3 regions of the Agarivorans sp. Alg241-V36 genome follow, and region 2 is predicted to be linked to each of the others. Evidence: predicted binding sites of a transcription regulator. Region 2 holds the regulator's gene; each other region holds the start of a gene.

Region 1 (10,614 bases), on a different contig from region 2:
TGCTTTTACCACGGCGCGTGGTGTAATTGTGGCGCCAGTAAAGGCGTCAAATTGGCCGCCGTCTTTTTTTACGGCCCAGCGAGAATCTTTTTCATCTATCAGGCCTTGGCCGTTAAACTGGTAAATCCAATCAGACTTTCGAGTTTCTACTTTATCACCTAAACCCGGTGTTTCGTTGTGTTGTACTACACGAACTCCGCTAATCGTTGAGTCTGCGTTTAAGCCTACTAGCAGGCGAATTTGACCGCTGTAACCATCTGGGGCGATAGTCTGGTAAACATATGCAGCTGTAACTTGGTTTAACTCAATGAGTCGAATGGTTTGGTCTTTATCGCTACCTAAAAACTGGGGTTCTTTAACGATTAAACACCGTTGCTGATAATCGCTAGTGGCCAATTCTTCTGATAAGACTTCATTGGTTGATCTAATCAGTTGAGCTTTAACTTGTTGTTCAATTCTTGGCTCTGTGAAGTAGTTAACGATGACAACTAACAAAGTGCAGGCAAAGGCGAACAAGGCCAACATCGCCGCGTTTTTTGTCATTGATTGGCGTTTAGTTGTCATTGCTACTTCCTTCGCCGTAACCATATACGCGGGGTTTGGTGAAGTGATCTATCATTGGCACTGCCATATTGGCGAGCAAAACTGCAAAGGCGATTGCGTCTGGGTAGCCGCCATAATTCCTGATCACAAATACTAATAGTGCAACTAAGCTTGCATATATCATTCTGCCTAGGTTGCTAGTTGCTGCGCTTACTGGGTCGGTTAGTATGAAAAATGCGCCAATCATGGTTGCGCCAGAAAATAGTTGTAGCAACACAGGAATAGAATGGTCAGGATTGATAGCAGCAGAAAGCAGACTCAAAACAAAAAGAGTCCCTACAAAAGCCAAAGGAATATGCCAGCGAATTACTTTTAAGTAAATTAGTGCTAAACCACCTGCTAAGTAGGCTACGTTAATCCATTGCCAACCAATACCTGCAAAGCCGCTGTAGATCTCATGGCTAGAAATTTCAGTAGAAGTAAAACCTAAAGTGAGTTGTGTTTTCATCTCATCAAGAGGCGTAGCTATGGTGTGACCATCGATGCTAGCAATTTGTTTAATGCTAAAACCGTCTACAGTAAAACCGTTAAAAATTAGCGAAAAACCATCGATGCTAGACAAGCTCTCAACTAACAAGCTCTGCGGCGGCATCCAGCTTGTCATGGTTACCGGAAAAGACACCAGCAACAACACGTATGCAGCCATAGCTGGATTAAAAATATTATGTCCAAGCCCGCCATACAAATGCTTTACAACAACTATCGCAAAGAAAGTACCGATCAGCGCTATCCACCAAGGAGCATAGGCTGGAAGTGCTAACCCAATTAAAATGCCGGTGACCAATGCACTGTTGTCACTTATGGTTGGCCATATTGGTCGCTTGCGCAAGATAAGCACTAAGGTTTCACTCAACACCGCTACGGTTGATGCGAGCATTACTTGTATTAAGGTGCCTATTCCAAAATGAAAACTTTGAACTAATAAACCTGGCAAAAGGCAAAGAATCACCCAAAACATCAATGTTTTGGTTTTTAGGGGCTTTCTAACGAAAGGAGAGCTTTTTATGTTAGTGCTATTCATTTGTGTCTTTCTCTTCGCGCTGTTGTTCTGCGAGCTTTTTAGCTTTAGCGCGAGCAACTGCCGCGGCAACCGCGGGGTTAACTTTTTTAGCTGGTTTTTCTGGGCTTGAGTTTGTATCAGCTACTGTATCGGCGATATTGGCCTTTTGGGCTTTAGCTTTGGCAACTGCTGCGGCTATAGCCTTAGACTTGCTATCGCTAGCATTAGCACTTCCATCACTCAGTGTGTTTTGTTGAACAGCTTCACCGCCAGCAGAAGTGGACTCAAAGGCTTCATCATCCTTGTTGTTAGTCTTGCTAGCTAACTCATTAACTTCCTCAGATTCAGCTAGCGCTGCTTTTTTGGCTTTAGCTCTGGCTATTGCTGCAGCAACAGCTGGGTTTGCTGAAGATTTTGCTGCAGGCTTATTTAAACTGTCGCCAGTTTGGTCTGTACTTGCTTCTTGGCTAGCTTGTTTTTTTGCTTTCGCTCGTGCTACCGCAGCGGCCACGGCTGGATTAGTAGCGGTAGTGGGCTCTGTTTGTTGTTGAGCTTCAGCCTTCTTCGCTTTAGCCCTTGCGATGGCGGCAGCCACAGCAGGGTTACTAGATTTGCTACCTTCGCCTTCAACTGCAGTAGTTTCGGATTCTTGACCTTGTTGCTTCTTGGCTTTTGCGCGCGCGATAGCTGCCGCGACCGCTGGGTTAGGGCTAGTTTTGCTTTCGTCGTCTCGCTTAGCTCTTCTTTCAGCTTTAAGAGCTTCACGAGCAGCAATCGCCGCTTGGTTATCTGGTACCCATTCACCGGTTTCATCTTGTTTAGCTGCTGGGCTACCGGCTTGTTTGTTTTTTACTCTTGCTAATGCTGCAGCAACGGGATCAGGTTTATTTTGCTTAGCACTGTCTTCTGCTTGAGCTTGTCGACGTAAAGCAGCTTGTTGATGTTTTGCTTTGCGTTCTAACTTGTCCTTTTCTAAACGCGCTTGGCGAGCATCAAAGCGCTGTTTGGCTATATCTGCTTCTTTTTGCGCTAAATCTTCACTGCGTATTTTGGCTTTTGCTGTTCGGTAGTGTTGCACCAAAGAAATTTCGCTTGGACACACAAAGGCACAGGCTCCACATTCAATGCAGTCCATCATATTGAAGTTACGCGCTTTGTTCAGCTCATCGCCTTTGGCATACCAATACAACTGCTGAGGTAGCAACCCCATTGGGCAGGCTTGAGCACATTCGCCACAACGAATACACGGTGACTCATTGTCAGCTGCCATTGGATTATTAACAATTAAGCAGTTGGTTGTTTTAACCACCGGTGCTTGGTTGTTAGGCAGCATGAAGCCCATCATTGAGCCGCCCATGATGGTAGGTGCGTTATGTTCACCCTGCAGCTTTTTGCTGATCACATCGTTTACTGCTGTGCCAATTGGTACCCAGTAATTGCTTGGGCTTGTTACAAGATCACCTGCGAGTGTGACTATTCGGGATATTAAAGGTTCGCCAAGTGTGACTGCGCGATGTACGGCGTAAGCAGTACCTACATTTTGCACCAGCATGCCCAAGTCAATCGGTAGCTGATTAGCCTTAACTTCTTTTCCAGTAAGTACTTGAATAAGTTGTTTTTCGCCACCAGAAGGGTATTTGGTGGGAATGCTTCGGATGATGATATCTTGTGTGCTAGCGGCTTCTAAGGCTTTAATGGCTTTAGGTTTATCATCTTCGACTGCAACAATGGTAAGCGCTGGCTTGAGTACTTTTTGCAGTAAAGCAACACCACCAATAATTTCAGCGGCATAGTTCTGCATTAAACAATCGTCTGCTGATATATAGGGCTCGCATTCGGCGCCGTTTATAATCAGTACATCCAAAGGCTTGTGCGGTGTAATTTTTAAAGCTGTAGGGAAGCCTGCGCCACCCATACCGGATATTCCTGATAAATGAACGCGTTGGCAAATGGCTTCAGGGCTTAACTCTTCATCACGCAGAGGGTTTGGCCATTGGGCATCTTGTTGCTTTGCATCTACGCGGATCACAACACTTAACTCGGGAATGGCTGAAGCATGCGCTGATACTCTTGGCTCAATCGCGATAATCTCACCAGAAAGTGAGGCATGAACTGGTGGTGCTTGAAAGAACTGAGATTCAGTTAAGGCTTGCCCACGTAATACCTTTTCGCCAACTTCTACGAGTAACTTTCCCGCGCTGCCGATGTGTTGCTGAACGGGTATACTTAACTCTTTAGGCAAGTTAATAAGTTCAGGTTTATCACAGTTGATATCCTGTTTTTTGGTTTCTGGGTGAACACCGCCTTGGTAGTTCCAAGTAAAACCCTGCTTAATTTTGTCTAACCACGCCACCATCTATTTTTGTTCCTCGATGATTGCGACATCAATTTGGTTCAATTTCCAATCCCAGTTCTTGGTTGTTGTAGGTATCGGGCGCATTTCAATACAGTCGGTTGGGCAGGGGGCTACACAAAGCTCACATCCGGTACACTCTTTAGTAATAACGGTGTGCATGTGTTTATTAGCGCCCATAATGGCATCAACAGGGCAGGCTTGAATACACTTGGTACAACCGATACACGCATCTTCTACGATGTAGGCAACTTTTTTTCGGTCATCTTCTTTAAAGGCTGATTCATCCAGAGGGATCGCTTCAACCCCAAGTAATTCTGCTAGTTTTACTACTGTCTCTTCGCCACCTGGTGGGCATTTATTTATAGCTTCACCATTAGCAATGGCTTCGGCATAAGGGCGACAACCAGGATGACCACATTGGCCACACTGTGTTTGTGGCAGCAATGCTTCCACTTGGTCGGCAATTGGGTTGCCTTCAACTTTATATTTGATAGCTGCATAACCCAGTATTCCACCGAAGACTAAGGCTAACAGGGTGATTGCAATGAGTGCTTCTAACATCTAAATATACTACTTAATTAATCCAGTAAAACCGACAAAGGCTAAGGACATAAGCCCCGCCGTGATCATGGCGATCGCCGCACCCTTAAACGGTAGTGGTATATCAGCTACCACTAAGCGCTCACGCATTGCTGAGAACAAAATTAACACTAGAGAGAAACCCGCTGCTGCGCCAAAACCATAGATAATTGATTCAAATAGATCATGCTGCTCATTAATGTTTAATAGCGCCACGCCTAATACCGCACAGTTAGAGGTGATAAGCGGTAGATAAATGCCTAATACTCGGTGTAACGCTGGGCTGGCTTTTTGTACAAACATCTCAGTGAACTGCACGACAACGGCTATTACCAAGATAAAGCTCATGGTGCGCAGATACACAATATCTAGTGGCAACAATATGTATTGTTCTACTAGATAAGAACTCATTGAGGCGAGGGTAAGCACAAAAGTGGTCGCTAAAGCCATACCTATAGCGGTTTCTACTTTGCTGGACACACCCATAAATGGGCATAGACCCAAAAACTTAACCAGCACAAAATTGTTAACCAGTACGGTACTGATTAATAATAACAAATATTCAGTCATTTAAATAAGATGCAGCGGAACGAGCCGCTATTATCCTTGTTTGTGGTACGTATAACAACCGTGACTTCAATGTGGAAAAGGCGCTAAAAATTTGCTGTGAGTTGTGAATCATTTTTGAGCGATTAAATCTACTTTTTACCCTTCGGTTGATCTCGATCATTTGTATTTGCTTTATCCTTAAAATCTCTCGACTACTATATCTAGTGGGATCTAAAATCCTTAACCACAATATATGGATAACCATCACATTGGGCGCATTTTTGAGCAGTTCATTGTTAGAAGCCTTTAGCGGCGCGGGTTCCACAGTTTTTTATTTAGTGAGTGAGTGAAATTGGAGCGTAAATCGTGAAAACAGTCGTGATAAAACGAGACGGAAGCCGTGTACCTTACGACGCAAAGCGGATTGTAGATGCAGTACTTAAAGCAGCAGAAGCTTTAGGTGTTAAGGATAACCTAGTTGCATTACAAATTACCCAAAAAGTAACCGAGCAGTTTTTGAACTTACCTGAAGTAGATATCAATGATATCCAATCTTCGGTAGAAAACTACTTGATGGAAAGTGACAACAAAACCTTAGCCAGAGCCTACATTGAGTATCGTCACGACCGTGATGTTGCGCGCGAAAAGCGTAGTGTACTGAACGCTGAAATCCGTGGTTTGGTTGAGCAAAGTAACGCAGCGCTATTAAACGAAAATGCTAACAAAGACAGCAAGGTTATCCCAACTCAACGCGATTTATTAGCGGGCATTGTGGCAAAGCACTACGCAAAAACTCACTTACTTCCGCGTGACGTTGTAAAGGCACACGAAACAGGCGAAATCCATTTTCACGATTTAGATTACGCGCCATTTTTCCCAATGTTTAACTGTATGCTTATCGACTTAGAAGGCATGTTAACCGGTGGGTTCAAAATGGGTAACGCTGAAATTGAAACGCCAAAATCAATTTCAACGGCGACTGCCGTAACTGCCCAAATCATCGCTCAGGTTGCCAGTCATATTTATGGTGGCACAACAATTAATCGCATCGATGAGATTTTGTCGCCTTACGTAACTAAAAGTCACGAAAAGCACTTAGCTACTGCGAATAAATGGCAAATAGCGGATGCCGAAGCTTACGCTAAAGCACAAACTGAAAAAGAATGTCACGATGCATTCCAGTCTCTAGAGTACGAAGTAAACACCCTACACACTGCGAATGGGCAAACACCATTTGTTACTTTTGGTTTTGGCTTGGGTTCTTGCTGGGCTTCGCGACTCATTCAACGTTCAATCCTAGATAATCGTATTGCAGGGTTAGGCAAAAATGCCAAAACAGCGGTGTTCCCTAAACTTGTATTTGCAATTAAAGATGGCTTAAACCATAAGAAAACCGATCCAAGCTACGATATTAAGCAGTTGGCATTAGAATGTGCTTCTAAACGCATGTATCCGGATATCCTAAACTACGACAAAGTTGTCGAAGTAACGGGCTCATTTAAAACCCCAATGGGGTGTCGTAGTTTCTTAGGTCACTACCAAGAAGAAGGTAAAGACATTCATGATGGTCGTAATAACCTTGGTGTGGTCAGCTTAAACCTACCGCGCATCGCCATAGAGGCCAAAGGTGATGAGCAACGCTTCTTCGAACTTCTCGATCAGCGTTTAAGCGTAGCGAAACACGGATTAGATAGTCGTATTTCTCGCCTAAAAGGTGTGAAGGCAAAGGTTGCTCCAATCCTATATATGGAAGGTGCTTGTGGTGTGCGTTTAAATGCCGAAGATGATGTGTCGAAAATCTTTGAGAATGGCCGAGCGTCAATTTCATTAGGTTACATTGGCTTACATGAAACCGTAAATGCTCTATACGAAAACAGCGACCACGTTTACGACAGCAAACAGCTACAACAAAAAGCTATCGGCATCGTGACTGCCTTAAAACAAGCCACTTTACGTTGGGAAAAAGAAAGTGGTTACGCGTTCAGCTTATATAGCACGCCAAGCGAAAACTTATGCGATCGCTTCTGCCGCTTAGACGCTAAAAAGTTTGGGGTGATTGAGGGCGTAACTGATAAAGGTTACTACACCAATAGCTTCCACTTAGATGTAGAAAAGAAAGTAAATCCTTTCGACAAGATTGATTTTGAACAGCCTTATCCTTCTGTAACCAGTGGCGGTTTTATCTGTTACGGTGAATATCCGAACATGCAGCACAACACAGAAGCCTTAGAAGATGTTTGGGATTACAGCTATAGTCGCGTTCCTTATTACGGCACTAATACGCCTATTGATGAATGTTACGAGTGTGATTTTACCGGCGAGTTTAACTGTACCAGTAAGGGATTTGAGTGTCCTTCTTGTGGCAATACTGAATCGAGTAAGGTATCTGTTACTCGACGAGTATGTGGCTATTTAGGAAGCCCTGATGCACGTCCATTTAACTATGGCAAACAAGAAGAAGTTAAACGCCGAGTGAAACATTTGTAAATGAATTATTTGAGTTACCATTCGGTAGATGTGGTGAACGGACAAGGTACACGCTGTACCTTGTTTGTTGCTGGCTGTGAGCACCAATGTCGCGGTTGCTATAACCAAAAGTCATGGCGTTGCGATGCGGGTCACGCTTACACCGCAGAGTTAGAGCAACAGATCATCAATGATTTAAACGACACAAGGATTCGCCGAAAGGGGCTTAGCTTAAGTGGCGGCGACCCGCTGCATCCTAATAATTTAGATGCTGTACAACGCCTAGTCGAGCGGGTAAAAACAGAGTGTGCTGGTAAAGATATTTGGATGTGGACCGGGTATCGCCTAGAAGAACTAAGCCAGCAACAACAGGCCATCGTTAAACAAGTAGATACCTTAATAGATGGAAAATTTGAGCAAGAACTGGCTGATCCAAAATTACAATGGCGTGGCAGTAGCAATCAAATCATCCACTGCCAACCCCTTCAGTAATTAAGCAATAAGCTCGGGGCGAGATATTAAGTAGCCCTGCAAGCTGTCTACATACATCGATTCAAGCAGTTGTTTTTGCTCTAAGGTTTCAACACCTTGAGCAATAACTTGGCAACCAAGTCGATGTGATACTTCTACCAACATACTTACAAATTGTTGATTGGCTTTATCACTTTCAAGAGCCTGCACTAAATCACTGCTGATCTTTACGTAGTTAGGTTTAAGTTCTTTAAATAACTTAAACGAACCAATACCGTTACCAAAATCAGCAATGGCAGTGTGGCAGCTGTTCCGGCGAAGCACTTCGAACAGTTTTCTAGCGTTGCTTAAGTGCATATCTAATATTTCTTCTTCTAACTCAAAAACGACCCGAGATTTTAAATTAGGGTAGGTGAGTAGCAACTGTGTTAGCCAAGAACAAAAGTCAGGGTCGGTTAAGATAAGCTTGCTTAGATTTATTCCCCAGCGATATTCAGCATTTTGGCTAGAGATGGTATGAAGAATGTAGCCGATAGTTGCCTTTTCAAGCTCTAATATCATGCCCAGGCGCTGTGCCATTACCATGGTAGTTTCTGTAGGTAGCTGCTGCTGATTGTCACTTAAAAACCGAATAAAGACTTCATGGTACGCAGGCATTGTACGATGCAGCGATTGGATGGCTTGGGAGGCTAGTCGGAAGTTACTTTTGTTAATCAGCGAACTAATGGTTGAGTGCCACTGTAGTTCGCTACTTTCTAATGTTTCATCATCTTCGAGCACTATTTCCCAGCCGTTGGGAGATAAGCTTTGAGCGATAGCTAATGCGGCATCGGCACGAGCAATCACTCGTTCTATAGAGTCACCGCTTTTAAGTTCGGTTACACCGGTATACGCGGCGCTTTGCATTTGCTTACCATTACTGTATTCATTTAAAGAGCTTTTTAAAGCCTGAGCTATTTGGCTGACTCTGCTGGCAGGAAACTTAGGCAATATTAGAGCGAACTCTGCTCCTAATAATCTAAATAACGAACTAGACGAGTAATCTTTACGGTTTACATCGATTATCTTGGCGATATCTCTAATGTAATCATCACCCGCTTGGTGGCCACGCGCTTTGTTTATTTCTTCAAGCTGCGAGGCTCTTACTAAAAACAACACCGTATCTTTAGGTGTTGTTTTTAACATTTCCTGCATTTTTTGACGGAAAGAGTGTCGATTAAATTGACCGGTTAATGGGTCTAAAGCTACTTGCTTTTCAAGTTGTTGAATGGCGTGTTTTTGTTGGCGGATTTGCTGAGTAAACTGCTGTTTTTGATCTTTGATTAACTCGCCTACAGCGCCAAGTACCGGTTTTTCGTCCACTAAGCGATCAGCGTTTACTAATTTTTTCAGTTTGCTCTTAACACGTGACATAGCACGTATATATAGAAGGCTGGTAAGTAAATAGCCCATGGCACAAAGCGCGGCTATGGTGAGATACAAACGCAAATAGCCATCGCTGACAAATTCAAAAGAAGGCTTAAAGTTTACTTGGAATTTATCAACAGCAATGGTTTGCATGGCTGTTTTACTCGGTTCAGCTAAGTCAACTAACCAATGTTGAGTAGCACCAACTAAAGCCAGGGTATTATCTACGGCTAACTGGGTAGATATAAAACTAAGTTGGTGTTGGTCACGTAAAGTGGCTAAGTAATCTTGATTGAGCTGGCCTACTTCAGTTAACTGCAAAGAGAGCAGGGTATTGATCTGTTGGTTTTCACGCGCTAAATCCAGTTTAAACAACTGTACGTGCACGCCCACCAGCGCAATCCATAGCGCGATAAATAAAAAAGCATTTACAACAAAAAATGTTCTAAGGCCTTTCATATCCTACCTGTTTAATAAATCAGCAATCTCTAATGATGATACATGCAAACATTAGACTTATCTATCAGATGCTTAGGATTAGGTAATATATTTTGAGGATTGGTAATTTTCGAAAAGGAGATAGCAGGAACAAGAAAGAAAGTGTGGCTCCCCAGGTTGGGTTTGAACCAACGACACATGGATTAACAGTCCACCGCTCTACCAACTGAGCTACTGGGGAATTATAGGGCTTACTAGATAAAAGGAGTGGCTCCCCAAGTTGGGCTTGAACCAACGACACATGGATTAACAGTCCACCGCTCTACCAACTGAGCTATTGGGGAATCGTAAGGTATATCTAGTTATATGATTGGCTCCCCAAGTTGGGCTTGAACCAACGACACATGGATTAACAGTCCACCGCTCTACCAACTGAGCTATTGGGGAATCATATAAGGTATTGACCTATTGTCATCAAGATTGGCTCCCCAAGTTGGGCTTGAACCAACGACACATGGATTAACAGTCCACCGCTCTACCAACTGAGCTATTGGGGAATCTTGATTTCGACTAAGCAAAGGAGATTTGGCTCCCCAAGTTGGGCTTGAACCAACGACACATGGATTAACAGTCCACCGCTCTACCAACTGAGCTATTGGGGAATCGCTTTGCTTAAGTGCGGGGCGCATAGTAATAATTGCCCCTATAAGTGTCAACTAATTCTACGTCAAAAATGACAATTTCT
Region 2 (10,614 bases):
CGCTGTACAAGCAACAATTGTTAACTGAGCAAGACTTAAACAAGCCTGATCCGCTTTTTGCCCGTAATAAATTAGTATTTTTATCTGCCACTGTAAATAGCATAAACAGGATTTTATAATCCAAAAATCACAGAACATAGTGATAGTGATTAAGGATTCGATATATCGTCATATTTATGCAATAAAGAATAAGCTTATGCAGAGGGTGCATAAGCAGATTTAACTATATTTGGGGGAGAACAAATTTGGCAAGCAGAGAGAATGCTCTGTTAAGCGAGGACAAACAGCACAATTTGCAACGATATTGCGGCAAACACGCCAGCTAATACGTCATCTATCATTATACCAAAGCCGCCGTGAACTTTTTTATCCAAAACTTTGATTGGCCAAGGCTTCAATATGTCGAAAAAGCGAAATAACACAAAACCAAGCAGCACATTAAGCGGTGATAGCGGCACCATAAACATGGTAATCCAATAACCAACAAACTCATCCCATACAATGGCGCCATGATCGTGCACCCCCATCGCATCACTGGCTTTTTGGCAGCACCAAACACCAAAAACAAAGCTTATGATTAATACCGCCACGTAAGCCCAAATAGGCAATGGTGCGAGTATTAGATACAAAGGAATGGCTGCTAAGGTGCCAAAAGTGCCCGGCGCTTTGGGGGCCAAACCACTGCCTAAGCCAAGTGCACATAGGTGAAGAGGGTTACGTAAGCTTAATTTGGCTAAGGCTTTATCCATTGCAGTTCTCGCTACTCGCTAGGACTAATTGAAGTGATCCCAACCGGTGGGTTCGATTTGATAAGGTTTATCCTGATATTTTAGCTTTATCTCGCCATGGCCAGGCGCTAGTTGCCCAATACAGGTATAAGGCACACCACTATAAGATAAAGACGTATCCACCGAACCTTTATTAGATTCTGGTACGGTAAAGCACAGCTCGTAATCCTCGCCGCCATTTAAGGCTAGCGCGATACTTTGGTCCACACCCACCGCCTCGTTCATGGTTTCTGACAACGGCAGATTGTCTAGCTTTAGGGTCGCCGAGCAATGACTCTTTCTGAGGATATGCTGTAAGTCGTTGTATAAACCGTCTGAAATATCAATGGTTGCAGAGGCTATGTCACGTAAGCCATAGCCAGCAAGCACCCGAGGTTGTGGGTAATAATGCTGCTTTAAACTTAGCTCTAACTGCTGAGGGCTTAAGCTGATTTTGTTTTGAAGGTGTGCCAGCGCAAGGCCAGAGTCACCAATATTGCCAGTCACATATACCCAGTCACCTGGCTTGGCCCCATCGCGACGCAAGGCTTTGCCGTTAGGTACAACGCCATGAACCGTTACGGTAATACTTAAGGGGCCTTTAGTGGTGTCGCCACCAATTAACGCTACATTGAAGTATTCAGCTAAGTCATAAAAGCCTTTGCTGAATTGGGCTAGCCATGCTTCGTCAATTTCCGGTAAGGTGATCGCTAAGGTCACCCAACGCGGCTCTGCGCCCATGGCAGCCATGTCACTTAAATTAACCGCAAGTGCTTTATGACCAAGCGCGCGAGGTGGGATATCAGAGAAAAAGTGTACACCTTCTACCAAAGTGTCGGTAGAAATAGCGATCTGGTTATTCTCGGGAATCGTTACCAGCGCTGCGTCATCGCCGACACCGAGTAATACATCGGGGCGTGAAGCACTGCGCTGGAAAAACTTTTCGATGATATCAAATTCACCCAAAGGAGGCTGAGATGACATGTAACTAAGACTTAAACTGCTGTAAACGTAGTACTTTATCTAGCACGCCATTAACAAACTTGTGGCTATCTTCAGCGGCGAATGACTTAGCTAATTCAATCGCTTCGTTAATCACAACTTTAGGTGGCACATCGCTCACCATTAACAGCTCGTAAACACCAATCAATAAAATTGCGTGTTCAACAATATCTAACTCTTCTAACTTACGAGAAAGCGAAGAGCTCATCGCTTGATCTAGCTTTTCGCTATTTGCTACTACGCCAGATAGCAGAGTAGAAAAATACGGAACATCGGCCTTACTCATATCTTGTTCGGTTAAGAACTGATGTTCGATGTTAGCAACGCTGTCCTTGGTCACCTGCCATTGATAAATTGCTTGAGTAGCAAATTGCCTAGCTTTACGACGTGCAGCTGGTTTCACAGAGAATTCCTCAAATTAAACTTCTATCTGATCAACTAAGTTGATCATTTCCAAAGCGCTTAGGGCAGCTTCGGTACCTTTATTACCCATTTTAGTGCCAGCGCGTTCAATCGCTTGCTCGATAGACTCAGTAGTAAGCACGCCAAAGGTAACTGGAATATCAAATTCCATCATAACTTGCGCTAAACCTTTGTGGCATTCGTTAGCCACTAATTCAAAGTGGTAAGTTCCACCACGAATTACCGTACCTAAAGCAATAATAGCATCGTACTTTTTGCTTGCTGCAATGCGTTTAGCAGCCAGTGGAATTTCTACTGCACCCGGCACACGAACAACAGTAATGTTGTCATCGCTAATTCCGCCTTGGCGAGTCAGGGTATCCACAGCGCCAGATAACAAGCTTTCATTAATAAAGCTGTTAAAACGAGCGATAACAATAGCCACTTTAGCGTTTGGTGTAGCTAAATTTGCTTCAATTACTTTCATACTTAATTCTGCCTTTTCTTTGAGTCCATCAAAAAAATCGCGCTATTCTAGCACAACTAATCAGCTAGGCCCTTAATAAAATTATTTACAACTAATACAGGAATTATTCTTGGTCGATGTACTCAACCACTTCTAAACCAAAGCCCGATAAAGCGTGGTAGCGTTTAGGCGAACTTAACAAACGCATTTTACTCACGCCCAAATCGGCTAATATTTGCGAGCCCACACCCACGGTACGTGAAGCGCTTTGTGCTTGTTTTTGTGCTGGGGTTTCACCACGATCTTGCAATGCAAAGGCCTTAACTTGGTCAATCAAGTTATCGGCTTTGTCATCAGTGCTAAGCAATACCAACACACCATTTTCTTGAGCAATTTTTCCTAAGGCCTTGTCTAGTGGCCAGCTCATTTTTCCAGCTCGATCACTGCCTAATAAATCACTAAAGGTATTGTGCAAGTGCACGCGCACTAAAGTGGCTTCATCTTCTTTAATCTCACCCGCTTGCATAACAAAGTGCACTTTTTCATCGATGGTATCGCGGTAGGTAATCAGCTTGAAATCACCATGGCGACTTGGCATTTTACATTCTGCCACGCGTTCAATAGTAGTTTCGTTGTTATTACGGTATTCGATGAGATCGGCAATAGTGCCCATCTTTAAGTCGTGTTCTTTACAAAATACTTCGAGATCGGGGCGCCGTGCCATGGTGCCGTCTTGATTAAGGATCTCAACAATCACTGCTGCCGGCTCTCGTCCTGCTAAACGGGCTAGATCGGTTCCCGCTTCGGTGTGACCTGCGCGGGTTAATACGCCGCCTTCTTGCGCCATTAAAGGGAAAATATGGCCAGGCATTACAATGTCGCTAGGTTTTGCATCACGTGCTACCGCAGCTTGAACCGTGCGCGAACGGTCGGCTGCAGAAATACCGGTGGTCACTCCTTGAGCAGCCTCGATAGATACCGTGAAGTTAGTGGCAAACTGCTCGGTATTTACGTCAACCATCAGCGGCAACTTAAGTTGTTGGCAGCGCTGTTTAGTCATTGGCAAACAAATCAATCCACGACCATAGGTAGCCATGAAGTTAATGGCCTCTGGCGTTACCATGTCGGCAGCCATGATCAAATCACCTTCGTTCTCGCGATCTTCGTCATCCATTAACACCACCATTTTACCATGGCGTAAATCTTCAATAATTTCTTCGATACTGCTTAGTGACATAGCAAAACCTTTATTACCTTTGAGGGAGAGTATTTATTGTTAATAGAGCATCTTTATTACGCAGCTACTTTAAAAAGCCGTGCTGTGCCAAAAATGCAGTATTTATTTTTGAATCGTTAGTGTTCTCATCAGCATAGCCGATTAAACGCTCTACATAGCGAGCAATCACATCAACTTCTACGTTAATTTTTTGCCCCGGAGCCCAAGCGCCAATGGTTGTTTGCTCGGCTGTATGGGGAATAATGGTTAAACGTAGCTGTTGCTGTTGTACTTCATTCACCGTTAAGCTAATTCCATCTACGGTTATCGATCCTTTATGCGCAATGTAACGTGCTAGATCATGGGGAACCTTTAGCCAGATATTAATCGCCCGAGCACTTGGACTAATGCTGACAACTTCGGCTAAGCCATCAACATGGCCACTGACAATATGGCCACCAAATCGATTAGTGGCTAACATCGCTTTTTCTAAGTTCACTTTGTCGCCCTGCTTACATTTAGCCAGCGAAGTTAAACTTAAAGTCTCGGTGGATACATCAGCGCAAAAGTGTTCCGCGCTGAAATCGACCACAGTTAAGCATATACCGTTTACCGCGATACTATCGCCAAGCCTTACATCTGACATATCTAAGTCGACAGTGGCGATGTTTAATCGCACGTCGCCACTGCGTTTTTCAATGCGAGAAATTTTGCCTAGGGCTTCAATTATTCCAGTAAACATTAATGTGTGCCCTGTGCTTGGGGGATCCAGATAGTTTTAATGTCGGGGCCAATACGGCGAGTTTCAAGGCATTGCCAAGAATTTAAGGCATCCATTGACTGATAACCCTCTAGGCCCACCAAACTATGAGCATCGGCTCCCATCAACAAACCTGCTTGATAACAAATAAGTTGATCAACTAAGTTGGCTTGAATTAGCGCCGCAGCAAAGTTAGCCCCAGCCTCAACCCAAATATCATTGACTTCAGCTTCAGCCAGTTGCTGCATTAATTGCTGCAAAAAGCTCGGCGTATCTTCAATCACCAGCTGTTTTGCAGCTGGCAATTGCGCTTGCGGCCGATGACCAGCCAGCCACAGTGACTCACTATGTTTAAAAATATTAAGGTCTTGAGCGGCTTCAGCAAGACGCTGTTTACGGTCAATGATCACCCGTAGCGGCTGGCGAAGACTTGCTTCATCTAGCTGAGTAGCAAGGCTAGCAAGTTCATTAAACCTAACGTTTAGCTTAGCGTTATCACGAATAACCGTAGTAGCGGTAGATAAAATAGCATGGCTGGCTGCTCGTTCTCTTTGCACATCACTGCGAGACTGAGCAGAGGTAATCCACTTACTTTCACCATTAGCCAAGGCTGTTTTAGCATCAATAGAGCCAGCAAGTTTTAAGCGCACAAAAGGACGCTTACGCTCTACACGGCTGAGAAAGCCTGGGTTAAGTGCGCGCGCGGCCTGTTCCATAAGGCCTGTTCGAACCTTAATTCCAGCCTCTTCAAGACGCTTTATGCCACGCCCAGCCACTTGAGGGTTAGGATCAACCATAGCGATAACCACTTCGGCCACTTGCAGCTCGACTAACATGGTGGCGCAAGCTGGTGTTCTGCCTACATGACTACAGGGTTCAAGGGTGACATAACAGGTCGCCCCTTTTAAACTAAAACCGCCTTGCTTGGCGTCTGCCACCGCATTTACTTCGGCATGCCCTTCACCGGCTTTTCGGTGAAAACCTTCACCGATAACTTGACCGTCTTTTACTAATACACAACCCACATTAGGGTTGGGTGCCGTGGTATACCTTCCACGCTTAGCAAGAGCAATGGCTTTTGCCATAAACTGGCAGTCTTGAATACTAAAGCTCACTTACTTTTCCAACTTAGCAATTTCATCGCTAAATTCTTTGATATCTTCAAAGGAGTGATAAACCGAAGCAAAGCGCACATAGGCCACTTTATCTAAGCCAATCAATTGCTCCATAACAATTTTTCCAATGAACTTAGTGGCGACTTCGCGCTCGCCGGTGGCCCGTAATTGCGACTTAATTTTATTAACCGCTTGCTCTACTTGATCAACACTCACCGGACGTTTTTCTAATGCGCGCATCATGCCTGCACGCATTTTCTCTTCGTTAAAGGGTTCCCTAATGCCGTTGCCTTTAATCACTCTTGGCATAACCAGTTCGGCCAGCTCAAAAGAGGTAAAGCGCTCATGGCATTCTAAGCATTCACGACGCCTTCTTACTTGGTGGCCATCGGCAACCAAACGCGAGTCAATAACCTTAGTTTCATGAGCAGAACAAAATGGACAATGCATGGGAGATCCCTTATTCGAATATCCGGCAATTTTATCTGCTAAACCGCCAGAGGTACAGGTTAGCTAAAGCGTAACTATCGAAAATACCGATAATTCCTTTGAATGAATAGGGTCTTGGCCACAGAGAATAGCGCCAAGCTAGTGACGAGAGGAAAATGAGGATTAGCTCTCACTTTAGCCAACACACCAAATACCTCCCCTTTAGCCCCTAGCTTATTAAGCGACTGATTAGCCTAAAGTTAACGATATTACACAAGCATACAGTGCTTACGTAGTAACCAATTACTACCGCTTAACTTCCCACTCAAGTTAGGCTGAAGCAAAAATGTAAACAACTTGTTAAGGAATACATCATGGCGAAGGTACTGATTATTGCAGGTGACTTTGTAGAAGATTACGAATTAATGGTGCCCTTTCAGGCACTGCAAATGGTTGGTCATGAAGTAATCGCCACCTGCCCAGAAAAACGTAGTGGTGAACAAATTAAAACCGCTATTCACGACTTTGAAGGCGACCAAACCTATACCGAAAAGCCAGGGCACAACTTCACCTTAAATGGCAGTTTTGCTGACATTGACACCGATGAATTTGACGCTCTATTACTGCCTGGCGGGCGTGCTCCGGAATACTTGCGCTTAAACGCTAAGGTCTTAGAAATAATTAAAGCCTTTGCCGATAAACAACTGCCTATAGCGGCAATTTGCCATGGCGCGCAGCTATTAACAGCGGCAGGTATTGCCTCTGGGAGACAGATTTCTGCCTATCCGGCTTGCGCCCCTGAGGTTACCGCTGCTGGCGGCGATTATGCCGATATTGCCGTTGACCAAGCCGTCACCGATGGAAACTTGGTCACCGCTCCAGCTTGGCCTGCCCACCCACAATGGCTGGCTCAATTTAATAAGTTATTGGCTTAATACCAAAGTGAAACGGCAAAAGTTGACTTTATATACCATGATTAGACTTCGGTTTAATCATGGTGGATTTGGCTATGTGTGAAATTTATTCTGGCACCGAAGCAGAGTTGTTCGAATTAAAGTCTCGTTCTGTACGTTTAGATGGCGTGGTCACCAGTATTCGCTTAGAAGCTATTTTTTGGCAACTACTGGAACAAATAGCCGAAGAGGCCAACCTTAGTTTGGCAGGCTTTTTAACGCAAATTTACCATGAGGTATTACAACGAGATGAAAAGGTAGGCAATTTTACATCTTTACTTAGAGTGGCCTGCACCACCCACCTTAATCAAGGTAAGCGATTAGCATTAACTAAGCCCTCGCTTAATCAAGCAGATTCAGGCAAGTCCATTGCCAATGGTTTTGTTTAATGCGCGCAAACTAAGAAATGATGAACAGCATAAAACTGCCCCAAATAACAAACTGCATAATCATTAGTCTTTTTGCGCTAGCCACAGGATTCATGTCCATGGTGATTCTCTCTTGTTAACAATTACCATCTACCGCTGGTAATTTGACTTATCAATTAGGTCTTAAAAGCTGAGCAATTTCAGTACCAACTGTATATTTCTCAGGCTAAAACCTAGCCTATCCCTCCTTGGTTTGTGTTCCTATTCACATTTAGTCTTAATTATCCGTAGTTTGACTAGCAAACGAAAACAAAAAAAGGAGGCCCAAAGCCTCCTTTCTATTATTCCGTCAATCCCTGACTTTTACATGCTTACTTAAGCGTAGACCGGGAAACGTTGGCAAAGTTCTAACACTTGGCCTTTAACACGTTCAATTACCGCTTCGTCTTGTAAATTATCTAATACATCACAAATCCAACCCGCTAACTCTTTAGAAGCGGCTACATCTAAGCCACGACGAGTAATTGCAGGAGTACCAATACGTAGACCACTGGTTACGAATGGTGAACGCGGATCGTTTGGAACCGAGTTTTTGTTTACGGTGATGTTTGCGCGGCCTAATGCTGCGTCAGCGTCTTTACCAGTGATGTCTTTGTCGATTAAATCAACCAAGAACAAGTGGTTTTCAGTGCCGTTAGATACAATTTTGTAACCACGCTCTTGCAGTACAGCTACCATTGCTTTGGCATTGTCTAATACGTTTTGCTGGTATTGCTTGAACTCTGGCTCCATCGCTTCTTTGAACGCAACCGCTTTAGCAGCAATAACGTGCATTAAAGGACCACCTTGACCACCTGGGAATACCGCAGAGTTTAGTTTCTTCTCTACTTCTTCGTTGGCACGCGCCAAAATCAAACCACCGCGTGGACCTGCTAGAGTTTTGTGAGTAGTAGTTGTTACTACATCAGCAACAGGTACTGGGTTAGGGTATAAACCAGCAGCCACTAAACCGGCAATGTGGGCCATATCTACGAACAGGTAAGCACCTACTTCGTCAGCGATATCGCGGAAGCGTTGCCAATCAACCACACCAGAGTATGCTGAGAAACCAGCAATAATCATTTTAGGTTTGTGTTCTTTAGCTAAACGCTCTACTTCTGCGTAATCTAGCTCACCAGTTTCAGGGTTAATACCGTACTGAACTGCGTTGTAAATTTTACCTGAGAAGCTAACGCTTGCACCGTGAGTTAAGTGACCACCGTGGGCTAAGCTCATGCCTAGTACCGTGTCACCTGCTTTCAACAAAGCCATGAAAACAGCAGAGTTTGCTTGCGAACCAGCGTGTGGTTGCACGTTTGCGTAATCTGCTCCAAAAAGTTGCTTGGCACGTTCAATGGCCAATACTTCAGCTTTGTCTACATACTCACAACCACCATAGTAACGCTTACCAGGGTAACCTTCGGCGTACTTATTAGTAAGGTAAGAGCCTTGCGCTTCCATTACTCGTGGGCTGGCGTAGTTCTCAGAAGCAATCAGCTCAATGTGCTCTTCTTGACGAACTTCTTCTTTAGTAATGGCTTGCCATAATTCGGCATCGTAATCGGCGATATTCATATCACGCTTTAACATCAGTATCTCCTGACTCTTTTGTTACATGTTGGTGGGTGATTTTTCGAAGGCGCATTCTAACCTGAGTCCTTTTCAGATCACAGCAATTTTTTTACGCTATACATCGATTTAACTGAACAAATGTAACAATTAACCGCTAGTACACTTCAAAGCCGTAGTGTGCGTTTAGCCTGTTGCATTTGCAATTGCCTCATTAGCTGCTTTGATCTTTATGAAATTAATTCACGTTAATTTAAGCATTACATCTCACCGCTACACAGGGTAAGATGATAATGATTATCATCCACAATTAGAGTTTTATTATGTTACTTCGTCTCTCTGGCCTCTTTTTAGCACTTTCCTTTTTATCGGCTTGTAGCTCCACCGCTCCTACTGAGGACTCCGCACAAGCAAGCAGTATTCAGCTCGAGACTTACTATGACTACGTGCTATATAACCCAAACGACCAACAGATTATCGAAAATACCCAGACTCTGGCTATGCAGCTAGCTGACTCTCAGGTAGTTCTGTTTGGCGAATACCATAGCCACCCTGCTATTCACTTAGCTCAGCTGCGTTTGCTCGAAGCACTATACCAACAGCAAAATCAACTCAGTTTATCCATGGAGCAATTTAATCGCAGTCAACAAACAGTGGTAAATAGCTATTTAACTAATGAAATAGGCGAAGAGTGGCTAATTAAGCAAACTAAGGCTTGGGACAACTACCGTTCTGATTACCGCCCATTAGTAGAATTTGCCAAAGATAAACAACTTACAGTGGTTGCAGCCAATGCCCCACGTGAACATGTTCGCTGTATTGGCCAACAAGGCTTAGGCTATTTAGAGGGTTTAGAAGAATCGGAACGTGCCAAACTTGCCCAAGACTTCACGACCGATGACCCTGCCTACCAACAGCGCCTTTTTGGCAACGCCCATCACGGCGATAGCGAACGAAGCAATAATCACTTTTTTGCGATGTTAGCCTGGGATGAAACCATGGCTGAATCGATTGTTAAGCAGTTAGAAAATCAATCCACTCAGCAGGTGATGCATACTGTGGGCAATTTTCATATTGAGCAGCGTCAAGGCACCTACTCGAGGGTAGAGCAACGCCTCAATGGTCAAAAAGTTAGCTCTTTAGTAGCGATAAACCATAATGAGTTTGAAAAGTTAAACCAACAGCAGAAAAAAGCCTTAGGTGATTACCTCATTGTGGTTAAAGGCCTGCCTAAACGCTACCAAAACAAAGCCAATCAACTGGCCGAATTTAAGCATATTAAGAAACAATCTAATAAGCAGTGTAAAATTGCTAACTAACAATTAGCTAGCGGCAATTAACTTTGTCTCTAGGCGGCGACGCCCTTTGTTGCAAAAATGTTAACAAATCAACTTAAATAACTGTATTCGCCTTATTTTTTTTTGGTTTTACTAACAAACGCTTGCAGCTTGCTCATATTGAGCCATAATCATACCAGCGGCTCACTCAATTGCAGTGAATAGCTTTGCTTAAACGAATCAACGATTGC
Region 3 (10,614 bases), 360 kb from region 2:
TTCGTATTTTCTTTTTAAACTAAAACGAGCGGCTAAAAGCCGCCCGTTGTTATTACATTTGTAGCTTATTGCTGATCGGGCTCTGCTTCACCAGCATCGTCTGCACTTGGTGCATCCTCGCTCGGCGTGGCTTCACTCGCTTCGGCGCTTTGTTCGCCTTCAGCTAGTTCTTCAAACTCGTCTTCTTCAATTTCATCGATTCGCTGTAAGCCAACCACTTTTTCATCTTCAGAAGTACGAATCAAGGTAACACCTTGAGTATTACGCCCAACTAGAGAAACTTCGTTAACTCGGGTACGCACCAAGGTGCCGCCGTTGGTAATTAACATCATCTCTTGAGCTTCGGTGACTTGAACCGCACCAACCACTAGGCCGTTACGCTCACTCACCTTAATAGAAACCACACCTTTAGTCGCGCGGCTCTTAGCTGGGTACTCATCAAGCTTGGTACGTTTACCGTAGCCATTTTCGGTAGCGGTAAGAATATCACCGTCACCAGTTGGCACAATCAACGATACTACTTTCTGGCCGGCATCAAGTGAAATACCTCGAACACCAGCAGCGGTACGACCCATTGGGCGCAATGCCAATAGTTCTTCACCAGTTTCTGGGTCAAGCTTCACGGCGCCGGTTTCGCTATCGCGCTGTTTCTCGTTAAAGCGAACCACTTTACCCGCATCTGAGAACAGCATGATTTCGTTATTACCGTCGGTAATATCAACACCAATCAGCTTGTCATCATCGTTCAGGTTAATCGCACGAATACCGCTAGATAGCGGACGTTTAAACGCAGTTAGCGGGGTTTTCTTAACGGTACCATTAGCCGTAGCAAACAAGATGAACTTGTCTTCTTCGTACTCACGTACTGGCAAAATAGCGGTAATACGCTCATCGTCGGTTAACGGCAGTAAGTTAACAATTGGCTTACCACGCGCTTGGCGGCTGGCTAGCGGCAACTGGTACACTTTCATCCAGTAAACCTTACCCACCGTTGAGAAACACAACACTGTATCGTGAGTATTGGCCACTAGCAGTTTCTCAATGAAGTCTTCATTCTTCATCTTAGTTGCAGCTTTACCTTTACCACCACGACGCTGAGATTCGTACTCGGTTAGCGGTTGGTACTTAACGTAGCCTTCGTGAGATAGGGTTACTACCACGTCTTCTTCGTTAATTAAATCTTCTAGAGAAATATCAGCACTGTTCGCTGAGATCTCGGTGCGACGCTCATCACCAAACTGCTCGCGCACTTCTACAAGTTCGTCACGAATCACTTCCATCAAACGATCTGGATTGTTTAAGATGAAGAGCAACTCAGCGATAAGATCCAATAGGTCTTTATATTCGCCAATGATTTTTTCGTGTTCTAGACCGGTTAACTTGTGTAAACGTAAATCTAGAATTGCTTGAGCTTGGATTGGCGTAATGAAGTACTGGCCATCGCGAATACCAAACTCAGCTTCTAACCAATCTGGGCGCGCAGCATCGTCGCCAGAGCGCTCTAGCATGGCAGCTACAGCACCTAAATCCCAACCTTTAGCAACCAATGCAGCTTTTGCTTCGGCAGGCGTTGGAGAGGTTTTGATTAGTTCGATGATTTCATCGATGTTGGCTAGTGCAATGGCTAAGCCTTCAAGGATGTGGGCACGGTCGCGCGCTTTACGTAATTCAAATACGGTGCGGCGTGTTACCACTTCACGGCGGTGACGAATGAAACACTCAATCATCTCCTGCAGGTTGAATATCTTAGGCTGGCCGTTATCTAGAGCCACCATATTCATACCAAAAGACACCTGCATTTGCGTTTGAGAGTACAAGTTGTTCAATACAACTTCGCCCACAGCATCACGCTTAAGTTCTACAACAATACGCATACCGTCTTTATCAGACTCATCGCGCAGTGCTGAAATACCTTCAAGCTTCTTATCTTTAACTAACTCAGCCATCTTCTCGATAAGGCGAGCCTTGTTCACTTGATATGGGATCTCGTGAACAATAATGGTTTCTTTACCGTTTTTATCGGTAACCACTTCGGCTTTAGCACGAATAGAAACTTTACCGCGACCGGTGCGGTAAGCCTGAATCACACCAGCACGGCCGTTAATAATACCGGCGGTAGGGAAATCAGGGGCAGGAATGAATTCCATCAGCTCATCAATAGTGATGTCTGGGTTTTCAATCATTGCCAAACAACCATTAACCACTTCGGTTAAGTTGTGTGGCGGAATGTTGGTTGCCATACCTACAGCAATACCAGAAGAACCGTTTACCAATAAGTTGGGTACGCGGGTTGGTAATACTTCAGGAATTTGTTCGGTGCCATCATAGTTGGGCACAAAATCTACGGTTTCTTTATCTAAATCAGCCAGCAATGAGTGGGCTAATTTATCCATACGAATTTCGGTATAACGCATGGCCGCCGCAGAATCGCCGTCCACTGAACCAAAGTTACCTTGACCGTCTACCAACATGTAACGCAGCGAAAACGGCTGCGCCATGCGAACAATTGTATCGTAAACAGCGCTATCACCGTGTGGGTGATATTTACCAATTACGTCACCTACCACACGGGCAGATTTTTTGTACGGTTTGTTCCAGTCGTTGCCCAATACGTTCATTGCGAATAGCACTCGGCGATGCACTGGTTTTAAACCATCACGTACATCTGGCAAAGCACGGCCCACAATAACGCTCATGGCATAATCAAGGTATGAGCTCTTTAACTCATCCTCGATATTGACTGGCGTAATCTCTTTTGCAAGATCGCTCATAGACGACAAAATCCTTCGTTTTTATTGCTTTTTACTATTACTAAGCGTAATCGCAAACTTTACCATAAAATAACCGCCTTAACAGGCTTGATGTCGCTCTTTTCAGTTAGAAAAATGAAAAAACTCAAGAATTGAACAAAAGCTAGTGACTGCAATGAACAAGTTCTTATAATGCCTACAAATACTGATGTGGATTGACAACTTTATGGAACACCCTCAAAGCAACGAAAATGTTGACCATCAAGAAATTGCTCATTTTGCAGGCTTAGCCTCACGATGGTGGGATAAACAAGGGGAATTCAAAACCCTACACCAAATCAATCCACTGCGTTTAGACTACATTGAGCGTGGCGCAGCAGGTTTATTTGGCAAGAAAGTACTCGATGTAGGCTGTGGTGGCGGTATTCTAGCCGAGAGCATGGCAGTTCGCGGTGCCGATGTAACCGCTATAGATATGGGCAAAGAACAAATTGAAGTGGCCAAGCTACATGCTTTAGAAACCGGTAGCCAACTTAATTACTTGCAAACCACGGCAGAAGCACACGCAGAAACTCATCAAGCTCACTACGATGTGGTGACTTGCATGGAGATGATAGAGCACGTACCCGATCCTGGCTCAGTGATTGCAGCATGTGCCAGCATGGTTAAACCAGGTGGGAAAATATTTGTATCTACGATTAATAGGACCCCCAAAGCCTACCTTTATATGATTTTGGCAGCAGAAAAGTTACTGAAGATTGTGCCTGACGGTACTCATCAGCATGACAAGTTCATTCGCCCTTCTGAGCTACTAGCTTGGGCCGATCAAAGCAACTTACGCAGCGAAGCCATTAGCGGTGTGCAATTTACCCCTATTATTGAAAGCTTTCGTTTAAGCAAAAACGTAGATGTTAATTACATGGTGCAATTAGCTAAGCCGGAGCAATAATGAATAAACAAGCTGCAGTACTGTTCGACCTTGATGGTACCTTACTTGATACAGCTCCAGATCTAGGCGCAGCTGCTAACTATGTGCTAGATCAACACCAACAAGCACAGCTCAGCTTAGCTCAAGCACGCCAGCTTAGTTCTCACGGTGCAATTGGTTTGTTAAAGGCTGGCTTTGGCAGCCTTTGGGAACAACAGCCCCAAGCTGAATTACGCCAACAATTACTTGACTACTATGAGCAAAACATTTGCCACGGCACCGATTTTTTTCCCGGTATTAAGCAATCATTACAATGGCTTAACCAAAACAAAATCCCTTGGGGAGTGATTACCAATAAGCCCGAAGGCTTAAGTAAGCAGTTACTTCGCTTCTTTCCCGAATTTGAACAGTCTGGCGTATTGGTTGGTGGAGATACCTTGCCACTGCGTAAGCCTGATCCCGCCCCCATGCTACTGGCTTGCCAGACCATAAAGGTTGAACCTGAAAACTGCCTATATGTAGGCGATGCTGAACGTGATATTCAAGCAGGTAATAATACCAATATGACCACTTTGCTCGCCCTATGGGGTTATCTTTCTGAGGAAGACAAGGTTGATCAATGGGCGGCAGATTTACACTGCCAAAAAAGTGAACACCTCGAACAAACAATAAGCGACTGGCTGGGCGATTTGTAAGCAAGTTCAAGTTTTATAAAAATAAATTTTTTCAGTAAAAATTTATGAAAAAAAACTTGCATTAATGCAAGCTTAGTCAGCTTATATAGATAGCTAGTTAGTAAGCACTAACATAGCTGAGTTATTTGCAAGTTATACACAATATCTTCAAGTTTGCCAAGACTTGCGAAAAAGCCAAAACCTCATTATCTTGTATCCATAAAATTTGAAAACACTATATCTAGTGGCTAAGGAAAAATAGCAGTACTAGATAAGCAGTAGCGAAATTAGGATAACAGGGCCTCCCCTTCATGAATAAAGATCTTCTGATAACCAAACGCAGCGGTAAACAAGAAGCGATCAACTTAGACAAGATTCACCGAGTGATAACGTGGGCCGCCAAAGGCCTAAGAAATGTCTCGGTATCGCAGGTAGAACTTAAGTCTCACATCCAGTTCTACGATGGCATGGCCACTAAAGATATTCATGAAACCATTATTAAAGCTGCGGCAGATTTAATCTCTCAAGAAACCCCAGATTACCAGTTTTTGGCAGCCCGCTTAGCGGTATTCCATTTACGCAAAAAAGCTTATGGCCAATTTGAGCCACCTAAGCTTTACGACCACGTAGTAAAACAGTGTGAAGCTGGCCGCTACGACATGCATTTGCTTAAAGACTACAGCCCTGAAGAATTTGCCCAAATGGACGATTTTATCGACCATTGGCGCGACATGGACTTCTCCTACGGCGCGGTAAAGCAACTTGAAGGTAAATACCTAGTACAAAATCGAGTGACCGGTGAGATTTTCGAGAGCGCCCAGTTCCTATACATTTTGGTAGCAGCTTGCTTATTTGCTCACTATGACAAGTCGGTGCGCCTTGATTACATCCGCCGCTTCTACGACGCTACTTCGAAGTTTAAAATCTCGCTACCTACGCCAATTATGTCGGGTGTACGTACCCCTACTCGTCAATTTAGCTCTTGTGTATTAATTGAATGTGGCGATAGCTTGGAATCAATTAACGCCACTGCTTCATCTATTGTGACTTATGTTTCACAGCGCGCTGGCATTGGTATCAACGCAGGTCGAATTCGTGCCCTAGGCAGTGAAATTCGCGGTGGCGAAGCCTTCCATACGGGTTGTATTCCGTTTTATAAGTACTTCCAAACTGCGGTTAAATGTTGTTCACAAGGCGGCGTTCGTGGTGGTGCAGCTACTATTTTCTATCCATTCTGGCACCTAGAAGTAGAATCACTGCTAGTGCTTAAAAACAACCGTGGTGTAGACGACAACCGAGTACGTCACATGGACTACGGTGTGCAGCTGAACAAGCTTATGTACCAACGTTTGGTGAAAGGTGAAAACATCACCCTATTCTCGCCAAGTGATGCGCCTGGGCTTTACGACGCCTTCTTTGAAGACCAAGACAAATTTGAAAGCTTGTATGTAAAATACGAGCAAGACCCAAGCATTCGTAAAGAGCAAATTAAAGCCGTTGATCTGTTCTCGTTGCTAATGCAAGAGCGCGCCTCAACCGGTCGAATCTACATTCAAAACGTAGACCACTGTAATACCCATAGCCCATTTGACCCAGCACAAGCGCCGGTACGCCAATCTAACCTTTGTTTAGAAATTGCCTTACCAACCAAGCCGCTACAACATGTACATGATGAGAATGGCGAGATTGCACTGTGTACTCTTTCAGCCTTTAACCTAGGTGCGATTGAAGACTTAAATGAGCTAGAAGAATTGTCTGATCTTGCGGTGCGCGCCCTAGACAGCCTGCTCGATTACCAAGACTACCCAATTAAAGCCGCGAAAAAAGGCTCTGATGGCCGCCGTACTTTAGGTATAGGTGTTATCAACTACGCCTACTACTTGGCTAAAAATGGCACTAAATACAGTGATGGTAGTGCTAACAACCTTACTCACCGTACTTTTGAAGCGATTCAATACTGGTTGCTTAAAGCGTCTATGCGCTTAGCCAAAGAACAAGGCGCTTGCCCAATGTTCAACGAAACCACCTACTCGCAAGGTGTATTGCCTATCGACACTTATAAGCAGTCGTTAGACAAGCTAAGTGATGAGCCATTACATTACGACTGGGAAGAGCTTCGCGAAGAGATTACCACCCACGGTTTACGTAACTCAACGCTGTCTGCCCTAATGCCTTCAGAGACCTCTAGCCAGATCTCAAATGCCACTAACGGTATTGAGCCTCCACGTGGTTTCATTAGCGTTAAAGCCAGTAAAGACGGTATTTTGAAGCAAGTAGTGCCAGAGTTTGAAGCACTTAAAGATAACTATGAACTGCTATGGGATATTCCTAGCAACGAAGGTTACTTACAGCTAGTCGGCTTAATGCAGAAGTTTGTTGACCAAAGTATCTCGGCAAACACCAACTACGATCCAAGCCGTTATGAAGGTAACCGCGTACCAATGAAGGCATTAATTGCCGACTTGCTAACGGCTTACAAATACGGGGTTAAAACGCTGTATTACCATAACACCCGAGACGGTGCTAGCGACCAGCATGATGATATGAAGCCAGAGCCAGAAGATGATGATTGCGCTGGCGGTGCATGTAAGATTTAAGCCAAGTTTACGCGCTAAAGCGCATTAAGAAATTTTTAGGAAAAATGTAGATGAGCTACTCAATTTTTACTCAAAATGCCAACGACGCAACCAAAGAGCCAATGTTCTTTGGTCAGCCTGTAAACGTGGCCCGTTATGACCAACAACGTCATGAGATTTTTGAAAAACTAATCGAAAAACAATTGTCTTTCTTCTGGCGTCCAGAAGAAGTAGACGTAAGCCGTGACCGTATTGATTACAACAAACTGCCAGCTCACGAGCAGCATATTTTTATTAGTAACCTTAAGTACCAAACACTGCTGGATAGTATTCAAGGCCGCTCGCCTAACGTGGCTTTGTTGCCACTAGTTAGTTTGCCAGAGCTAGAAACCTGGATTGAAACGTGGGCCTTTAGTGAAACCATTCACTCTCGCTCATACACTCACATCATCCGCAATGTAATGGGTAATCCTGGTGAAGTATTTGATGACATCATGAAAAATGAAGAGATCATCAAACGCGCCAACGACATTGCTGGCTACTACGACGAACTTATTCAAGCCACCTCTATTTACCACCTCCATGGCGAAGGTGAGCACGAGGTTGATGGTGTGGTTCATAACATCACAGAGCGAGAGCTTAAGAAAAAACTCTACCTCTGCATAATGTCAGTAAACGTATTAGAAGCGATTCGCTTTTATGTAAGTTTTGCCTGTTCATTCGCCTTTGCTGAGCGCGAGTTAATGGAAGGTAACGCTAAAATCATTAAGCTAATTGCCCGTGATGAAGCGCTGCACTTAACCGGTACTCAGCACATGATTAACCTAATGCGCGAAGGCAAAGACGACCCAGAAATGGCCGAAATTGCTGCCGAGTGTGAAGTAGAAGCATGGCGCATGTTTACCGATGCTGCCGAGCAAGAAAAAGAATGGGCAAAATACCTATTCAAAGATGGTTCGATGATTGGTTTAAATGAAGATATTCTTTGCCAATACGTTGAATACATTACCAATACTCGTATGCAAGCGGTCGGTTTGTTGCCTTGCTTTGAAGACCGCAGTAATCCAATTCCATGGATTAACTCTTGGTTAGTGTCAGACAACGTGCAAGTAGCGCCACAAGAAGCGGAAATTAGCTCCTACTTAGTGGGCCAAATTGACTCTAGTATCGACATTGACGACTTCGAGGACTTTGAGCTGTAATGTCTCAAAAAGAAGGCCGCGTAATAGCAGGCGGCATTGAAGTGGTGGTTGATAGCCACCACAAAAGCATCTTAGAGGCTTATGAACAAGCGGGTTTTACCCCCGAGTATCATTGCCGCGAAGGTGTTTGCGGTGCCTGCCGTACCACCCTAGTAAAAGGCGAAGTGGAATATAGCCACACGCCTTTAGCTAACATTCCCAAAGGACAAATCCTTAGCTGTTGTAGCAAGCCCAAAGGCACCGTTGAACTGGCGGAGCAACCACCTTTCAAACGTCAAATTGCCTAGCTACAACCACGTACTATGTATTAAAAATAGCGCTAATTGATAGCGCTATTTTTATATATGCCGCTTAACCATGTAGTAAGAGTTAGGCGTTTCACTTATTGATAACTCGCTGTAGAACAAGGAGCTAAATCAGACTTATCTAAGCTGAGCTTGATCTATACTTTCAATAATCTCTTTAGTTTTTCGGCAAGTAACAGATAACTTAACTATCTGTGTTTTTCTTTGTCTTGTGAGGCCAGCATGATCATTCGGCGCCAACCTTTAATAGCAATTAGTAGCAGCCTGTTGCTGCTTACTGCCGTGTTGATTACTTGGAAGGTGTTTAACCCACCGGCTCTTAGTGAAAATGCCATATGTCGCGCCGCTATTGCTACCCACTTTATGCAGCGCCAACTTGGCCAGATTCAAGCGTTGCCCGACTACCCTCACCAGTATGTAAGCGCTAGCCATTTGGGAGATGTACCTAAATCGGTAGGCTGCCAGATTAGCGGCCAGCTCATCAGCATTAGTGAGCAGCAGCAAGCTATTGCCAATGTGTACTTTGAGCAAAAACGCAATCAAATAGCGATTATTGTGCCCCGTCCAGCAGCCCCTAGCCGGGTTAGGTTATTTACCAGAGAGCAGCTCACCTTTTCTAAGGTACGTTTAGCGAAACACGATTTAGCCACCGGCATTCATGAAATGTATGGTGAAGGTTTTGATACTAACCAAATTATTCAGCAAACCGTCGCGCTGCTAAAAGCAAACCATATTTGTGGCCAACTGGAGCGCCAACAAAACTTACGGTTGTCGCCAGTACCGGTGAACGACAGTTATATGAAGCAGGCCAGCATACTCACGCCCTACTTAATAAATATGGTGCAACGTTCGCCGCTTAATGTGGAAGAAATGCTTAAAACCAAACAACAAATTACGGGCTTAGAACAGGGCTTCCAAAAAAACACCCAAAGCTTGGTGCAGTGGCTGCAACAAACCGAAAGTAATACGCCACTAGATAAACGCTTATTGGAATACCATTTGCGCGACTTGCGCCGAGCCAATCCGCGTTTATACCTACCGAGCAACTGCATACAGGCCTACATTCACTCGGCTGAATTAACCCAAACCCTATAAGTGTTAACAAATGTGTCTTAGCGCATGTTGTATTCGCGCTTATTCGTTATACACTAGGGCTAATACTTTTGAGAGAGGATATACGCACGATGGTAACTGATAGTGAAGGTTACATTCAGTTAATTGGATTTTTAACAGATAACTTAGCGCTGTTTGAGCATACACAAGCGCAGCAAAATCCCTTAACTATTTGCGACTATGTCTCTGAGCAACTATCAGAAAGCGTGATGTTAGTATGTCGTCAACACGAGCATTTAGAGAGTGAACACCGCTTTACGGTGATTCGCGAAATAGACGCAATTGTTAACGACCTTGAACAAGTACTCTCCGGCGTGTGGATGTCTAGCCCTACTCAGCAGCAACAGCAATTCATTGATGAATTTGTTGGCTTAATCAAAAACATGTTTGATAACCAACTCATCGCTGTTGACCCTATTTAGTCACTGCCTGATTATCGCCGATGGCTTTAATGCCATCGAGGTGACTAAAACAATGCTCCCGAGCAATATCTAAAAACGCTTCAATATAGGCGCTGTCTTGATGGCTTTCATGACGCGCCGCATACAAGTTTTGCCACAGTTTCCCATCACCTAATTCTCGCGTCATAATGTAACCTTTGTTTACATATTCCGTTAATGCCCAGTTTGGCAATACCGCTACTCCGCGGCCACTGGCCACCAGCTGCATCATCATAATGGTCATATCCACTTTACGAACCGCCAAAGGTTCAACGCCAGCTGGGTCTAAAAACAGATTAAACAGATCTAAACGATGAGTATCTACCGGGTAAGAAATAAGCACCTGATTGGCAAAGTCTTCCGCTTCAATTACCGGCTTTTCTGCTAATGGATGATTAGGACTTAACGCCAAGGTTGGCTGATAGGAAAACAGCGGCGAAAATACAATGCCTTCGCTGGGTTGCGGATCGGAAGTAATCACCAAATCCAGCTGCCCTTGGGCAAGCTCAGGTAAGGGCTCGAAACTAAAACCACTGCTAAAATCTAATTCAACGTCGGGCCATAGGCCTCGGTAATTGTCTATTGCTGGCATCAACCAGTTAAAGCAACTATGACACTCAATGGCT

The links. The regulator NrdR, encoded in region 2, represses ribonucleotide reductase genes. The targets are predictions, from matches to a motif close to AAACACNANATNTNGTGTTT.
Region 1: the regulator NrdR is predicted to act here: its motif matches at 5,298-5,317, upstream of nrdD (anaerobic ribonucleoside-triphosphate reductase).
Region 3: the regulator NrdR is predicted to act here: its motif matches at 4,583-4,602, upstream of nrdA (class 1a ribonucleoside-diphosphate reductase subunit alpha).

What each region holds. Positions count from the first base shown of each region.
Region 1 is NZ_UNRE01000008.1:179,567-190,180, reverse strand. It holds gene rsxG (electron transport complex subunit RsxG) at 1-564, opposite strand, end outside; gene rsxD (electron transport complex subunit RsxD) at 554-1,624, opposite strand; gene rsxC (electron transport complex subunit RsxC) at 1,617-3,959, opposite strand; gene rsxB (electron transport complex subunit RsxB) at 3,960-4,520, opposite strand; gene rsxA (electron transport complex subunit RsxA) at 4,530-5,108, opposite strand; gene nrdD (anaerobic ribonucleoside-triphosphate reductase) at 5,454-7,574, shown strand; gene nrdG (anaerobic ribonucleoside-triphosphate reductase-activating protein) at 7,575-8,045, shown strand; gene G6R11_RS18250 (EAL domain-containing protein) at 8,046-9,890, opposite strand; tRNA gene G6R11_RS18245 (tRNA-Asn) at 10,035-10,110, opposite strand; tRNA gene G6R11_RS18240 (tRNA-Asn) at 10,138-10,213, opposite strand; tRNA gene G6R11_RS18235 (tRNA-Asn) at 10,241-10,316, opposite strand; tRNA gene G6R11_RS18230 (tRNA-Asn) at 10,351-10,426, opposite strand; tRNA gene G6R11_RS18225 (tRNA-Asn) at 10,456-10,531, opposite strand.
Region 2 is NZ_UNRE01000001.1:383,574-394,187, reverse strand. It holds gene G6R11_RS01880 (phosphatidylglycerophosphatase A) at 270-749, opposite strand; gene thiL (thiamine-phosphate kinase) at 774-1,751, opposite strand; gene nusB (transcription antitermination factor NusB) at 1,756-2,172, opposite strand; gene ribE (6,7-dimethyl-8-ribityllumazine synthase) at 2,188-2,658, opposite strand; gene ribBA (bifunctional 3,4-dihydroxy-2-butanone-4-phosphate synthase/GTP cyclohydrolase II) at 2,762-3,874, opposite strand; gene G6R11_RS01855 (riboflavin synthase) at 3,939-4,595, opposite strand; gene ribD (bifunctional diaminohydroxyphosphoribosylaminopyrimidine deaminase/5-amino-6-(5-phosphoribosylamino)uracil reductase RibD) at 4,595-5,728, opposite strand; gene nrdR (transcriptional regulator NrdR) at 5,729-6,178, opposite strand; gene G6R11_RS01840 (DJ-1/PfpI family protein) at 6,532-7,092, shown strand; gene G6R11_RS01835 (ribbon-helix-helix domain-containing protein) at 7,167-7,499, shown strand; gene glyA (serine hydroxymethyltransferase) at 7,854-9,107, opposite strand; gene G6R11_RS01825 (ChaN family lipoprotein) at 9,410-10,405, shown strand.
Region 3 is NZ_UNRE01000001.1:748,291-758,904, reverse strand. It holds gene gyrA (DNA topoisomerase (ATP-hydrolyzing) subunit A) at 66-2,771, opposite strand; gene ubiG (bifunctional 2-polyprenyl-6-hydroxyphenol methylase/3-demethylubiquinol 3-O-methyltransferase UbiG) at 2,977-3,699, shown strand; gene G6R11_RS03590 (HAD family hydrolase) at 3,699-4,373, shown strand; gene nrdA (class 1a ribonucleoside-diphosphate reductase subunit alpha) at 4,664-6,949, shown strand; gene nrdB (class Ia ribonucleoside-diphosphate reductase subunit beta) at 7,000-8,130, shown strand; gene yfaE (class I ribonucleotide reductase maintenance protein YfaE) at 8,130-8,417, shown strand; gene G6R11_RS03570 (hypothetical protein) at 8,658-9,530, shown strand; gene G6R11_RS03565 (DUF3802 family protein) at 9,620-9,970, shown strand; gene G6R11_RS03560 (LysR substrate-binding domain-containing protein) at 9,963-10,614, opposite strand, start outside.